DNA from 2 places in the Shewanella sp. 10N.261.52.F9 genome. Region 1 is predicted to be linked to the other one. Evidence: predicted binding sites of a transcription regulator. Region 1 holds the regulator's gene; the other holds the start of a gene.
What was found. Region 1 encodes sigma-54, which starts transcription at its own class of promoters, with help from an activator protein. Its sites were predicted from a motif close to GTTGGCACGNNNNTNGNNT; they were not measured.
Positions count from the first base shown of each region.

Region 2: AB4298_RS03910 (nitrate reductase) is a predicted target of sigma-54. The motif match lies at 2,997-3,015, and genes of this name have one in related genera.

Region 1 is NZ_JBFRNX010000021.1:63,332-71,041, reverse strand. It holds gene AB4298_RS13575 (HPr family phosphocarrier protein) at 1-214, opposite strand, end outside; gene rapZ (RNase adapter RapZ) at 201-1,055, opposite strand; gene ptsN (PTS IIA-like nitrogen regulatory protein PtsN) at 1,264-1,707, opposite strand; gene hpf (ribosome hibernation promoting factor) at 1,710-1,997, opposite strand; gene AB4298_RS13555 (RNA polymerase factor sigma-54) at 2,027-3,487, opposite strand; gene lptB (LPS export ABC transporter ATP-binding protein) at 3,623-4,354, opposite strand; gene lptA (lipopolysaccharide transport periplasmic protein LptA) at 4,354-4,890, opposite strand; gene lptC (LPS export ABC transporter periplasmic protein LptC) at 4,957-5,514, opposite strand; gene kdsC (3-deoxy-manno-octulosonate-8-phosphatase KdsC) at 5,511-6,062, opposite strand; gene AB4298_RS13530 (KpsF/GutQ family sugar-phosphate isomerase) at 6,065-7,042, opposite strand; gene AB4298_RS13525 (calcium/sodium antiporter) at 7,089-7,710, opposite strand, start outside.
Region 2 is NZ_JBFRNX010000004.1:216,085-223,794, reverse strand. It holds gene bioD (dethiobiotin synthase) at 1-385, shown strand, start outside; gene htpX (protease HtpX) at 1,047-1,910, shown strand; gene cctA (tetraheme c-type cytochrome CctA) at 2,203-2,550, shown strand; gene AB4298_RS03910 (nitrate reductase) at 3,051-6,017, shown strand; gene cobA (uroporphyrinogen-III C-methyltransferase) at 6,014-7,072, shown strand; gene AB4298_RS03900 (glycosyl transferase) at 7,065-7,710, shown strand, end outside.

The sequences.
Region 1 (7,710 bases):
CATCTGGGCCCGTTGCCAGTAGTTGAACGGTTTTCCCCATACCCGTCTCTAACATCAATAAGCCTAGTACACTGGTAGCAGAAGCTTGTTTTTCGCCTTGAATGATAGTTATTTTGGCATCGAATTCCGACGCCAAAACTACCAACTTAGTGGCCGCTCTTGCATGAAGTCCCAATTTATTACATAGGGTGATTTCACGCTCAATGGTCGGCATTTTTTAACTCGCGGTGACGGGCTTGTACCTTGTGTTTGCCATGTTTGAAGTGTGCAGCAAGACGCTCAGTAATATACACAGAGCGATGTTGTCCACCAGTGCAGCCAATAGCAATCGTTAAATAGCTACGGTTGTTACGCTCAAGGTCAGGTAGACAGTTTTCAAGTAGATCTTCTATCTGCTTGATAAACTCATTAACTCGTGGACGCTCGTTCAAGAAGTCTTGAACGGGTTTATCGAGTCCAGTCATTGGACGTAAATCAGGCTCCCAATGAGGGTTTGGTAAAAAGCGTACATCAAACATAAAGTCTGCTTCGGTCGGCATACCATGCTTGAAACCAAATGATTCAAAATTGATCATCAACTGTTTATCAACATTGCCTATTAATATTTCACGCACTTGATCGTTTAGATCGTAAATATTAAGACTTGAAGTATCAATGTAGTGATCAACGATATTGGCCAAAGGCTCAAGTAAACGCGCTTCTAATGCAATCGCTTCTTTCAAAGATACATTGTCGTGAGAGAGCGGGTGAAGGCGTCGTGTTTCATTGTAGCGCTTGAGCAGTACTTCATCGCTAGAGTTTAAGAAAAAGCTCAGTAACTGTATGCCTTTAGGCAAAAAGGTAAGATGTTTGACGAGTTCGTCTTTGCTTTCTGGCAAGTTACGGATGTCGACACTGATAGCAACAAACTTAGTATTACCTGATAGTTCGTTAAGTAGTGTGCCCATCATAGGCAATGGGAGATTGTCGACACAGTAGTAGCCGAGATCTTCGAGCATTCTTAGTAAAACAGATTTGCCTGAACCTGAACGACCAGAGACTAAAACAAGCTTCATCGTATGGGTACCTGATTGAAAATTAACTAAATGTTTGAATATGGTAATAATCTTGTATCTATGGATATAGATTAACTTTTTTAAGCTTTAAAGCAAGAAATTAAGCAGATGATGAAGAAGAATAATATAACTGTAATAATTACTTAGGCCTTTAAATTACTGCTGCAAGCTTACGCTATGCGACGAATTTAAAGACCCCAGTAAGATATTATTGGGTAATGACTTGATATAGTTCTGATTCGTTACTGGTTTTTCTCAACTGTTTTAACACTGCTTTGTCATTAAGCTTTTCTGCCATTGAAGACAAAGTTGCTAAATGCTGTTCACACTGCTCAGATGGCACCAATAGGGCAAATAGAATATCAACGGGCTTTTTATCGATTGAGTCAAATGCAATTGGATCTTCGCATTTGACTAAGACCGCCACAGGTCGCTCGATATTAGCCAGCCTTCCGTGAGGGATCGCTATACCGTTACCTATACCCGTGCTACCCATTTTCTCTCTCGCCAATAGACTTTCAAAGATCTCTTGTGAAGACAGGGTAGGGTACTGGACAGCGGCAATATCACTGATTAACTCCAGTACCTTTTTCTTACTGCCCGGAGTGGCGCAGGTAGTGCACTCCGGCTGCAGGATGGTACTTAGTTCCATCGTTAGTGTTTAGTTAGCTTCTCTTTGTGTTTAAGAACCTGACGATCTAGCTTATCTATCAGGGAGTCTATTGCAGCATACATATCTGCATGCTCCGAAGTGGCAAATACTTCCCCTTTTTTCAGGTGGATTTTTGCTTCGGCAATCTGCTGCATTTTTTGTACATTCAAAATAACGTGCACATTATTGATCTGATCGAAATGTCGTTCAAGCTTTGTGAATTTTTCTTGCACGTAGCCGCGCAAAGATTCAGTAATTTCGATGTGATGTCCTGTCAGGTTGATTTGCATATATCGATCCTCCAAGTGCCTAATTTGAGTTATAAACTCTTACGTTGGTTTGAGGGGGGGATCAGCATCGCTTCTCGATATTTTGCGATCGTACGTCTAGCAACTTTAATCCCTTGTTCTGCCAAAAGTTGAGCCATTTTGCTGTCGCTTAATGGTTTCTTTTGGTTTTCAGCTGCGACTAACTTCTTAATAAACGCTCTAATTGCTGTCGATGAACATTCTCCGCCATCGTCAGTACCGACGTGGCTAGAGAAGAAATATTTCAGTTCAAAGATACCTCGTGGGGTATGCATATATTTCTGTGTGGTTACTCGTGAAATGGTTGATTCATGCATTTCAACCGCTTCCGCGATATCATTTAACACCATGGGTTTCATGGCTTCTTCGCCGTATTCGAAAAATCCTTGCTGGAACTTAACGATACAGTTAGTCACTTTTAATAAAGTGTCGTTACGGCTTTCAAGGCTTTTGATAAACCACTTTGCTTCTTGCAGATGTCCTCGAATAAACTGTCCGTCTGCCTGATTAGTCGTACTACGCGCCATCGAGGCATAATGTTGGTTTACGTTAATTTTAGGCATGTAATCAGGGTTTAGCTCAACAACCCAGCGACCTTTTTTCTTGCTAACCGAGACATCAGGAATAACATATTCGTCTTTACTGCGCGCAATCGCCAGCCCAGGCCTTGGGTTTAGGGTTTGGATCAGTGTAATTGCTTCGCGAAGATCATCTTCTTTAAGCTTTGTTTTGCGCATTAATTGCCTGAAATCTCTACCAGCAATTAAGTCTAAATAGTCTTTGATAAGTAATTTTGCGTTGTCGATATGCGGGGTATCTGCCGCATATTGCGCTAATTGGATCAGCAAACACTCACTCAGATTACGCGCTGCAACTCCAATAGGATCAAAGTGTTGTACTCGTTTTAATACGGCTTCAACTTCATCTAGTTCAGTTTCAGGGTCGCCCATCGCCTCTAAGATATCTTCACAGCTTTGGGTTAAGTAGCCGCGCTCATCAATAGCGTCGATAATAGCAGTGGCGATTGCAAGATCGTTATCAGAAAACGGTGTGAGGTTTTTTTGCCATTCAAGGTGTTCGTACAAGCCTTCGCTGGTTTCACCTTGAAAGGGCATATCATCTTCGCGACTAACGCCTGAGCTGGAGTTAGACGATACGGTGTAGACTTCGTCCCATGTTGTATCCATTGGCAGGTCATCTGGCATGGAATCTTGGGTTAATGCATCAGAGGTTTCAACCGTAGCGCTGTCGCGCTCTAGGCTATTAGAATCGTTTGAAGATGGGTCGTCACTATTATCCATGTCGCCATCTGATTGCTCTTCGTCTAACTCGAGTAGTGGGTTAGATTCTAATGCTTGTTGGATCTCTTGTTGCAGCTCTAAAGAAGATAGTTGCAATAGGCGAATAGCCTGTTGCAATTGAGGAGTCATGGTGAGCTGTTGACCCATTTTGAGCTGGAGTGACGCTTTCATCGTACCGCTATTCCCTACACTGTAGTTAAACGTTAAAGCTCGCTGATTGGCGAAGAAAGCTTAAAAACTCAATACATTGATTTTATTTGGAATTGTATTCCGTATTAAGTTTTTAACTTCCAAATGGTGAATTAACTATAGCCTGAATTGTTCACCTAAGTACACTGCTCGAACTTGCTGGTTGTCTAAGATTTCAGCAGGTGTACCTTCGGCAATAAGATTTCCGTGACTCACGATATACGCATGCTCACAAACATCGAGTGTTTCACGCACATTGTGGTCGGTAATTAGTACGCCTAAACCGCGGTTTTTGAGCTGTTCAATAATCTTTTTAATATCAATTACAGAAATAGGGTCAACACCGGCAAAAGGTTCATCTAATAGGATGAATTTGGGGTTGGCTGCTAATGCTCTGGCAATTTCAACACGGCGTCGTTCACCGCCTGATAGTGCCATACCTTGGCTATCGCGAATGTGAGTAATATGGAACTCTTCTAACAGATGTTCGAGTTGTTCTTCACGTTGTTCATTATTGATGTCACTGCGGGTTTGTAGCACCGCCATAATGTTGTCACGTACAGACAGTTTTCTGAAAATACTCGCTTCTTGCGGTAAGTAGCCAATACCTTTACGAGCACGTAAGTGCATTGGGTCTAAAGTAAGATCGTCATCGTCGATAAAAATCTTACCTTTATCGCTTTGAACCAGACCAACAACCATATAGAAAGTGGTTGTTTTACCCGCACCATTTGGTCCAAGTAAGCCAACAATTTGGCCCGTTTTTACGGTTAAGCTAACATCCTGCACAACAGCACGGCTCTTATAGCTTTTAGCTAGATTGGCTGCTTTTAAGGTGATTTGGCTCATTATTGTTCCTGCTGTTGTACTGGTGCTTCAGGCTTTTCTTCCTGATAGGTTTCAGGCTGAATAATGGTGATAACTCTGTCATCTCCTTGGCCAGTACTTTCTGCGATTAGTTGCTGCTTACTGATATTATACTTGATGCGGTTACCTGTAACTTGGCTGCCGTCTTGCTCTAGTGTTGCCTCACCCACTAAAGTCAGTGTGCGTGTGGCTAATTCATAACGGATTTCTTTGGCGCTAGCTGTTGCAGGACGGCCATCATCCATAGTTTGGGTATAAGTTGCTGGCGCGCCTGTAGCGACTAATGTTTTACCGCTTTTATCTTCTTTCGAGAATACACGTAGCTCGTCGGCTTTCATCTTAATAGAGCCTTGTGTAACTTCTACTGGGCCGAAGAAAATAACTTGGTTATTTTTTATATCAGCTTCTTGGCTCGCCGCGGCGATTTTTACTTCTTGCTGCAGATCATCGACCTTAGCAATAGTGTTAAAACTTAACAGACAAAATAGGCCTGCAAGGATAGATTGATTGTATTTCATAATGTCCTTCATACTCGGCTATAGCGTATTGCTGATGCAGCCCAAGTGTTGTTCAATATTGGCGTATTACTTAGCTTCGTAGATCCCTTCTACTTGGCTAACAAGTTTTACGCTCTGGGCATTCAAGTCGGCATATAGCCCCATTCCTTGAATAACAAATTCGTTGCCAGTGACGTGGATCATATCGTCAGAGGTCATGATCATAGTATTGAGATCAAGCTCTAGATAATCAGTTGTTAACGTCTGGATAGGCTCTTCTGGACTAATAGAGTCGATAATAACATTGTTTTCTAAAGTTACCTTACCAGTCACTTTATTTAGGCTACCTTGAGTACCTTTGAGCTGCCATTGAGCTTGGCCATCATCAGGATAAATAAGATAAACAGGTTCGGTAAAATAAGTCATGCTGACACTATCGAAATGCTCCATATGCTTGGCGGTTACTTCGCTATTGATCAGTCCTAATTCGTTGTATTCGATACTACGAAGATCATCAATAATGTAGTCAGGACGTTGACTGACATCAATATCTAGCTGTTGCTCGCTTTTTTTAGACTGCACTTGCCAGTAAAGCAGTAGTGCTGTGCCAAAAAACAAGATAATCGCTAGGGTAACGCGGTTCATATACTCATCCCGTGGGCCGATTCAAACTTGTCTTGGCTTAAGAGTAGTAAGTCTGTGAGTTCACGTAATGCGCCATGTCCGCCTTTAATTTGAGTGGTCATTTTGGCATGTTGCTTTACATACGGATGGCCGTCTGCAACACATACAGATAAACCTACTTGTTGCATTACAGGAAGATCTACCATGTCGTCGCCAATGTAAGCCACTTCTTCAGGGCTTACGTTATAAAGCGATAGTAATTCATGATAAGGGCTTAACTTATCATCCACGCCTTGATATATGTGTGTTACGCCAAGAGCGGTAAATCTATCTTCAACAATTTGTGATTTACGGCCAGTGATGATGGCAACTTGAATGCCGCTGGACAGCACAGATCGCACGCCATAGCCGTCACGAGTGTGAAAGGTTTTAAGCTCTTCGCCACTGTTGCTCATATAGACTAAGCCATCAGAAAACACACCATCAACATCACAGATGAGTAGTTTGATTTTGCTTGCCGCAAGCCAGATATCATCGCTGACAGGACCATAAAAACCTTGTTTTGCCATCTTTAGATAACTCCTGCTTTAACCATATCTAGCATGTTTAATGCGCCGACAGGTTGTTGTTTTTCGTTGATCACAACAAGGCCATTGATGCTTTTAGTATCCATCACTTTCAGTGCTTCTGCGGCCAATACATTGTCAGTAATTGTTACGCAGCCTTTTGTCATCACATCTGCAATGGACGTGGTTCTTAAGTTGACATCAGCATCGATAACACGGCGTAAATCGCCATCGGTAAATATACCCACTAAGGTATTGTTGTTATCGACAACAGCAGTCATACCTAAGCCTTTTTTAGATATTTCGTATAGAGCATCTGTAATACAGATATCATCTCTAACGCTTGGTAGCTCGTCACCTTTGTGCATTACGTCGCTAACCTTTAACAGCAGTTTACGACCTAAGCTTCCACCCGGATGAGATAGCGCAAAATCATCTTGGGTAAAGCCGCGAGCTTGCAACAATGCCACTGCTAGAGCGTCACCCATCACTAGCGTTGCTGTTGTGCTAGATGTTGGCGCAAGTCCAAGGGGGCAAGCCTCTTCTGGTACTTCAATACAAAGGTGTAATTGTGCCAATTTTGCCATATTCGAATCTGGCTTGCCGGTTACCGAAATCATCGGTAATCCCATACGCTTAATAACAGGCATTAGGGTTAGGATTTCACTCGATTCGCCCGAATTAGATATTGCGAGAACGATATCGTTTTCACTTAATACGCCTAAATCACCGTGGCTAGCTTCACCAGGGTGAACGAAAAATGCAGGCGTACCTGTACTCGCAAGAGTGGCTGAAATCTTATTACCAATATGGCCTGATTTACCCATGCCCATCACGATAACTTTGCCTGTGCATTGCAATATTAATTGGCAAGCTTGGGCAAATTCAGAAGAGTCTACGTACTGATAAAGGTTATCAAGAGCTTGTTTCTCGATATCGATAACCTTAGTACCCCATTGGCGTAGTTGATTTTCATCTACCATTTCTTAGTCTCTCTTTAAATTTCAGCTTAACGTACCGCACCCATGGCTAAGATAGGAAAAGTAATGCTTGGTATGCGATAAACGTTATAAGTAATACTACGCCGTGCCAAGGCTTTAATTGTCTAGCACGGCCAGATAATAAGATCAGTATTGCCAGCGCACTACTTGTGGCTAGCACCATGTAAAAATCTCGAGTACTCGCAGCGGCGTCTACTGCCCCAGGGGCGATTATGCCAGGTATAGCAAGTACAGCTAAAATATTGAATAAGTTTGAACCAACTATGTTACCTATAGCAAGGTCGTCTTCTTTTTTTAAGACTCCGGCAACACAGGCTGCAAGTTCGGGGAGACTGGTTCCCACAGCGATAATGGTTAAACCAATCACTAAGTCTGATAGGTGATAAGCTTTAGCGATACCCACTGCGCCTTGCACCATCCAGTCTGCCGATAATGGCAACAATACCATGCCAACAACTAGCCATAAAATTGCTTTTGCCGTTGGCACATCTGCTGGTATTTCGCTTTCAGCTTCCTCAGCAAGAGCGTCACGGTTTTTACTGTGTAGGCCATGCCAAATAAGGTAACCCATTAAGCCAATAAATAGCACCAATAAGCTAATACCTTCAATACGCGTTAAGAAACCATCGTAAAGGAAGTAACCTACAATT
Region 2 (7,710 bases), on a different contig from region 1:
TGCGGCTATGATGAAAATGTCTGAATTTGTCGGTGCGGACTTTTGCTTAATAGAAGGTGCTGGTGGCTGGCGTTTACCATTAGGGGACGGGCATTACTTATCTGAAGTGGTGCAAATGATGCAGCTGCCGGTTATTTTAGTGGTTGGTATGAAGCTTGGTTGTTTAAATCATGCATTACTTACCGTGGAAGCGATAAAAGCTGATGGCCTCAACATTGCTGGTTGGGTCGCTAATCAGGTTGATCCTGACATGGCGCATCCAGAAGAAAACCTAGCAACATTAAAAACGGCAATTACAGCGCCTTTCTTAGGTTTTGTACCACACCTATCGGAAGCAACAGCAGAGCAAGTAGCCAGTCATCTAGATTTAAGCGTTCTTGGCTAATACCAATCAGTATAAACATTTGGTCGCTCAGCGAGAATTTAGCGGCTTTGAGGCAAGGTCATTAAGTGCTCCTTGCTTTAATGACATTCACCACATCCATGTGGTTTGCAACGAGTGAAGAGCATAGTTATTCTACGTTCAAGCTAGTTAACACAGCATCAAAGCCGCTAAAACTCGCCATTCTGGAGCGTTTTTGGCTGCCTACTTCTACGTTGAATAACTTCAAAAGGGAGCGACCATTCTTTCAATTATTCGCCTTGAATTAGTTTGCCAAAAACACTCTGAGTAGATCAAATTCTTGTACTGATTGGTATAAATCTTCGTTCGAGCTATCCCTATTAATCTAGTTCAGCAAAGCCTAGTTATGCCGTTTGTCTATGGTGGTTAATTAGGCTTATCTTTTTGTTAAAAAAGATTAATCTCACGTCTTTTACAATTATCCCCGTTAGGCAATTAAATTAATCTTGGATTAATGAAACCGACCTAGACTTGGCATCACTTGATATAAAGTGGATTCGAGTCGTCTATTATTGAAGCAATAAGCCATAAATTGAAGCGACAAAGCAAAATTTTTGCCGTCTCCCCTTGAAATCTCGTTTGCCGGACATATTATGTCTTTTAAGAGTGTATATCAGGTACTTTGTATCCTACAGGAGCTTAAATGAAGCGTATATTTTTACTGATTGCCACCAACATGGCGATCTTATTAGTGGCATCAATTGTGATGTCTATTTTAGGTGTTAACACCTCTACTATGGGTGGTTTACTGGTATTCGCTGCGATCTTTGGTTTTGGTGGCGCATTTATCAGTTTAGCAATCTCTAAGTGGATGGCTAAAAAGACTATGGGTTGTGAAGTGATCACAACACCACGTGATAATACTGAACGTTGGTTAGTTGAAACGGTTGCCCGTCAAGCTGAGCAAGCTGGTATTAAAATGCCTGAAGTGGCAATTTATCAGTCACCAGAGCTAAACGCATTTGCGACAGGCCCAAGCAAGAATAACTCTTTAGTGGCAGTCAGTAGTGGTTTGCTATACGGCATGAACCAAGACGAGATTGAAGCGGTTCTAGCTCACGAAGTCAGCCACGTTGCCAACGGCGACATGGTGACATTGACGCTAATTCAAGGCGTAGTGAACACATTTGTCATTTTCGCTGCTCGCGTCGTTGCAGGCATCATCAATAACTTCGTTGCAAGTAATGATGAAGAAGGTGAAGGCCTAGGCATGTTTGCCTATATGGCAGTGGTTTTCGTTCTTGATATGTTATTTGGTATTTTGGCTTCAATCATCGTTGCTTACTTCTCACGTATTCGTGAATACAGAGCGGATGAAGGCGCAGCAAAACTTGCAGGTAAAGAGAAGATGATTGCTGCACTTGATAGATTACGTCAAGGTCCAGAAACTGGTGCAATGCCAGCATCTATGTCTGCACTTGGTATCAATGGTAAAAAGTCTATGGCGGAATTGATGATGAGTCATCCACCATTAGAAAAGCGTATCGCAGCATTACGCGCTAGCTAATATAACGTTTTACTAAACAAAGCGGTTTGAGCTTATAAAGCTCAAATCGCTTTTTTATTGCTCAAAATCAAAGCGATAAATGGTGAAAACGAGCAAATTCCAAGAGTTAATTTGATTGAGCGCACGTTTTGCGAAAATCCACAATGATATGATCTTTCAGCTAAATTAGTTGCGAATTAGATAATGCTTAGCTAAATTAATCTAAGTCGTGCTAAAAAAATAATGATCGCAAGATGAAAACAAACCTGACATATAAGTTTTCACTATGTGAACATCTAATGAGGATACAATTGTGAGCAATAAACTACTAAGCGTAATCTTTGGTGCGGCTTTCGCTGCGCTAGCACTATCTCCATCAGCTTTCGCTGAAGGTCAAGAACTTGCTGAAATGCATGCAGAAATGGACGGTTGTGAAGCGTGTCACGCTGACGGTTCTCCATCTGCAGACGGCGAATATGAGTTTGAGCAGTGCCAAGCTTGCCACGGTACATTGGCAGAAATGGACGCAGTTCACCAACCACATGATGGCATGCTAATGTGTGCAGATTGTCACGCGCCACATGAAATGAACGTGGGTGACAAGCCAACTTGTGACAGCTGTCACGATGACGGCCGTACAGCAGAGTCAGTACTTAAGTAATTTTGAATTAATTCAGAATTCTAAATTGAGCCAGCTAAATAGCTGGCTTTTTTGTGGCTAAAATTTGCATATTATATCAAGTCGTTAGGCGCTCAAGTTTTTGAAAAAATTTAAGTGATTACCACTATTTTGCGTGTTAGTGTTGAGCAATTATGCTGCTCTATATCTCGCCATTTTTGATGTTTTTAGCTTATTTACCAACCATTGAAGAGTAGTGAAACGCGATATTACGGCGTGAAATCGCGTATTTACTCCGGCTATTTGTACTAAAATTCACCTTATCCCGCCTGTATTTGTGATTAGAATACGAACTCCCGCCTAAAAAAATACAAGCTGTGTGCGCCTTTAGTGCATATAAATGCACTTTTTTTGGGCGTTATTTAGTTTGTATTCTTATCAGTCACCCTTCAGCAGCAAATTTTTACTATTAAAACAGTTGTTTAAATTTTGGCTTGGTATTTGCTTTATCTCTTATAAGACTTTCATGGAGGAGCGAGCAAATGCCAAGCTGTAGAACCACTTGTGCTTACTGTGGTGTCGGCTGCGGGATAGAGATCCACCGCGGGACATCTGACGAAATTATGCAAAAATCTTCGATTGTTAAAGCGGATAAGCTTATTCAAAACGCTAGTGTACCGCAGGCTAACGAGAGCAATCACAAGCATATCGAGCTATGTGGTGACGTAACCCATTCTGCAAATGCTGGTGAGTTATGCCTCAAAGGCATGAGTTTGCTTGAAGGGGTAAAGGTCCCGAATAAACTGCTTTATCCGAGGTTGAACCAAAGGCTGAGCTCTAGAGACCATGACAAGGCAAACACTGAAACAGTACAAGTCAATGCCAGCAAAACGATTGGCTGGGACGAGGCGATTGATAAAGTTGCATCGAAATTTAACAGTATTATTGCAGAGCATGGCAGTAATTCGGTGGCATTTTATTTATCGGGCCAACTGCTTACAGAAGATTATTACGTAGCAAATAAATTGGCTAAAGGTTTTTTAGGCTGCGCCAATATCGATACCAATTCACGCTTGTGCATGTCTTCAGCGGTAACGGCGCATATTCGCGCTTTTGGTGAAGATGTTATTCCTGGCTGTTATCAAGATTTTGAATTGGCCGATGTCGTTGTACTTGTTGGTGCCAATACCGCTTGGACACACCCGGTATTGTTTAAACGCATTCTTGCAGCAAGAGAACAAAAAGGAACCAAGTTGGTGGTTGTCGATCCACGTAAAACAGCTACGGCGTCTTATGCAGATCTGCATCTGCAATTACTACCGGGATCCGATCTCGCTTTATTCAATGGATTATTAAGCGCAATTAGTCACTCGAAGCGGCAAAACCTTGATTATATTCAAAGCAATACCCGAGGGTATTCAGAAGCAATTTACGCTGTAAACGCATGTGATTCTCTTGAGAAAGTCGCTGTTAAAACAGGATTGTCGGTTGAGGATATTAGCAACTTTTATCAGCTCTATACTGCAACTGATCCCATCGTTCCAGTCACAAATAAAGTTGTTACAGCCAGTGGTCAAGGTGTGAATCAATCACTCATCGGCACTGACACCAGTAATGCCATTATTAATTGTCACTTGGCAATGGGGGATATAGGTCAACCAGGCTGTGGACCCTTTTCATTAACTGGTCAGCCAAATGCAATGGGCGGACGTGAAGTCGGAGGCATGGCAACTCAGCTCGCAGCTCATATGGGATTTACCTTGCAAGAGCGAAGTCTGCTAAGTGAGTTTTGGCAATCAGAGTCAGTAGTAAAAAGCAAAGGACTCACCGCGACAGAAATTTTCAGCCAGATGGCGTCGGGGGAAATCAAGGCCATATGGATAATGGGTACTAATCCATTAGTGTCAATGCCCGATACGGCTTTAGTTAAACGAGGACTTAAGCGCTGTGAGTTTGTGGTGATGTCAGATATTACTGCTGACACCGATACAGCTAAATACGCAGACTTACTTTTGCCTGCCCAAGGTTGGTCAGAAAAGTCTGGAACGGTGACCAATAGTGAACGTACCATTAGTCGTCAGCGTCGTTTTGTTACACCACAAGGAGAATCAAAAGCAGACTGGTGGGCCATTTGTGAAGTGGCGAAAGCGCTTGGATTCAAACAAGGTTTCAATTTTTCCAATAGTCATCAAATTTTTACCGAGCACGCGATGCTTACCGACAAAGTGGTTAGTCACTTTCCCAATCAGCAATATACCTTAGCTGGTCTAAGCAATATTAGCGAGCAGGAGTACGACGAGCTTGAGCCGATCCAGTGGCCTATTGCCAAAAGGTGCGAGCAATTTAATAGCTTGCAAACTAAGGCGTTAGTTAAAGATAAGGCTGAAGATCTGCCAAATAATCTCCTAGAACAAAAAACACTGCAATCGTCTCAATATTTATCTCAAGAACGCTTATATCAAGATGGTCGCTTCTCAACGACCAATGGTCTTGCCAACTTCATCGCGACTCCTTTGTTAGCACAAGAAGTGGATAAAAAGTCTGCGCCAAATGGAATATGGCTTAACTCTGGCAGATCGCGAGATCAGTGGCACACCATGACGCGAACGGGTCATATTGCCAGCCTATCGGCAAGTGATTATCAACCTACGGTTTTGCTTAACCCTTTTACCTTGGAGCAATTGCAGATTGCTTCTGGAGATCTCGTCAAACTTACCGGGCTTAATTCAAATGAAAACATGTTAGCAAGAACGGTTGCTGATGAGGCTATTTTACCGGGTTCAGCTTTCTGTTCGATGCATTGGTCAACTCAATTTAGTAACAGTGCGGGTGTCAATCAGCTACTGGAAAGTCATGTAGATCCTTGGTCTTTGCAACCAGGGTTTAAGCACCAACGGGTGCAAATTGAGGCTTATCCCGTCGTGGTTCAAGGGATCATCTGGGGGACGTCTGTTGTGGATTTCAGACAGCATATTTGGTGTGTAAAGCAAACCATTAATGATGGCGTTTGTCATCATTTTGCGGCGGCAAAGGCTGAGCTTGTTAGTAAAGCATTTAGCGATGTGGTTGGCTTTTCAAATATCCCTGCGCAAATATTGGAGTGGCAGTTTTCAGGTTACACAATTACCTGTTTTCTCAAGCAAGGCTCTGTCATTGGTCTATGCATTAGTGATAGCAGAGAAGTCAAAGTAGATGTTAATGCAGTACAAGCTCTGCTTAATCAGTGCGTTGATAATGATTGGCTTAGCAAGCTATATAGGCTTATTCGAGCGGGAGGGAGTCCGTTAATTTGTGCTTGCAACGGCGTAACCGAAGCTGCGATCTCCGCCAATATGCTTGAGACAATACAAAGTCTTGGCAGTGAGCAACTTGGAGTAACTCAATTGGTAAATGATGCTAAGCAAGCACTGGGCTGTAGCGCTGCTTGTGGCAGTTGCCTTAATCAAGTCACTGAGCTTGCGAGAGCGTTGCTAACGGCCGAAGATCTGGCGACACAGGAGGTGGCATGATGCAGGGAATAGAATTTATCAAGCAGATGCTATTTAAGCCTCTGAGCAGTATGAAATTTATTAATCCTGAGACGGTCGAGGACTTTAGCGCTCAAAAATTGACAACTTATCAACGTAGTGGGCAGCTGAACACTGACGAGTTTTGCTCGCTCAAGCGAGTTAGCGATGAAAAGATAAACACAGAGACAAGAACTCAGCAACTAAAGCAATTTGCTTTACAGTGCCTTAAGAGCACTGAGCAAAATAAAGTCATCAATAACCAACATCAGACTGTAAAAATTGTAGGAGCAGGCTGTGGTGACATTGAGTTACTCACTTTAAAAGCGGCAAAGATGATAACTGAAGCGGATGCCATTGTTTATGACAATTTGGTATGTGCGGAGATTTTACAATTGGCAGCTACTCATTGCCGTCTTATCTACATGGGTAAGCGTTTTGCACAAAAAAGTCGTACTCAAGATGAGATTAACCAAAGACTTTATCATTTGGCTATCTCAGGGGTAAAAGTGGTACGACTCAAAGGCGGCGACCCAAATGTTTTTGGTCGCGGAGGTGAAGAAGCACTATTTCTAGCTAAACGGGGTGTTAAGAGCGAGTTCATCGCGGGTGTCACGGCGGCTTTGGGCTGCGCAGCAAGTAGTGGCATCCCACTGACCCATAGAAAAGTGGCCAGAAGCGTCACCTTTGTCACTGGCAGAACCTGCGATAACAAAAGAGAGCAAGCTGTTATAGATGAATGGCAAGGCTTACTTTCAGCTAATAGCACCTTAGTGTTCTATATGGGTAAAGAGAAGGCATTAGAAATTGCAACGGGATTAATGTTAGCTGGCGCAGTAGGCAGTTTACCTGTTGCTTTTATTACCAATGGTGCAAGGCAATCACAGACAATAAATTTCAGTCGTGTTGATCAAATGGCGCAAGATGCACTAAGCCTCAAGCAAGCTGGGCCGACACTCATCATAGTGGGAGAAGTGGTCACTATTGGTGCAGAGCTTGAGCATTGCCTGGCGTTTTGTTCACAATCTATTGCAGCTAATGAGAGTCTATATGGATAAAGCAAACCTAAGTGCAGCATCCACAAGCAAGTTACTAATGGGACATATAGGTAGCAGCAAACTCGATAACCATATTGATAAGGCCGGTTATATAAAACTTATTAAGGCGCTGGGACGCGGAAAAAAAGGCTCGCGAAGCTTAACCGTTAATGAAAGTTTTCAGCTTATACATGGATGTAAACTTGGCGTTGGTACGACCGCTCAATTAAGTGCGGCGCTTATGTTAATGCGAGTTCGTGGTGAAACTGCCGAAGAGATAGCAGGGGTAACACTCGCGCTAAAGCAAAGCGTTGACCCCCAGTGGCAATCGTTAAATATTACCCTTGATTGGCCTTGTTACGCAGGTAAACGCGATCAGTTACCGTATATGCTCTTCTGTGCCAAAGCTTTGGCACAGCAAGGTGAGCGAATACTTATCCATGGTGATAATCGTATATTGCGTCATCGTCATCATGTGGGCGATGTCATTCAAGCTTTAGGCATAGCGGAGGTCAACTCAGCTGCTGAGGCTCAAGTTATATTAGACCGCGATGGGCTTTGTTATGTCAATGCAGACAAGCTCACCGTGTTTGCCGATACCTTTAGAGAGCTTCATCAACAATTGGGACTAAGAAGCCTTTATCAAACGGCGATACGTT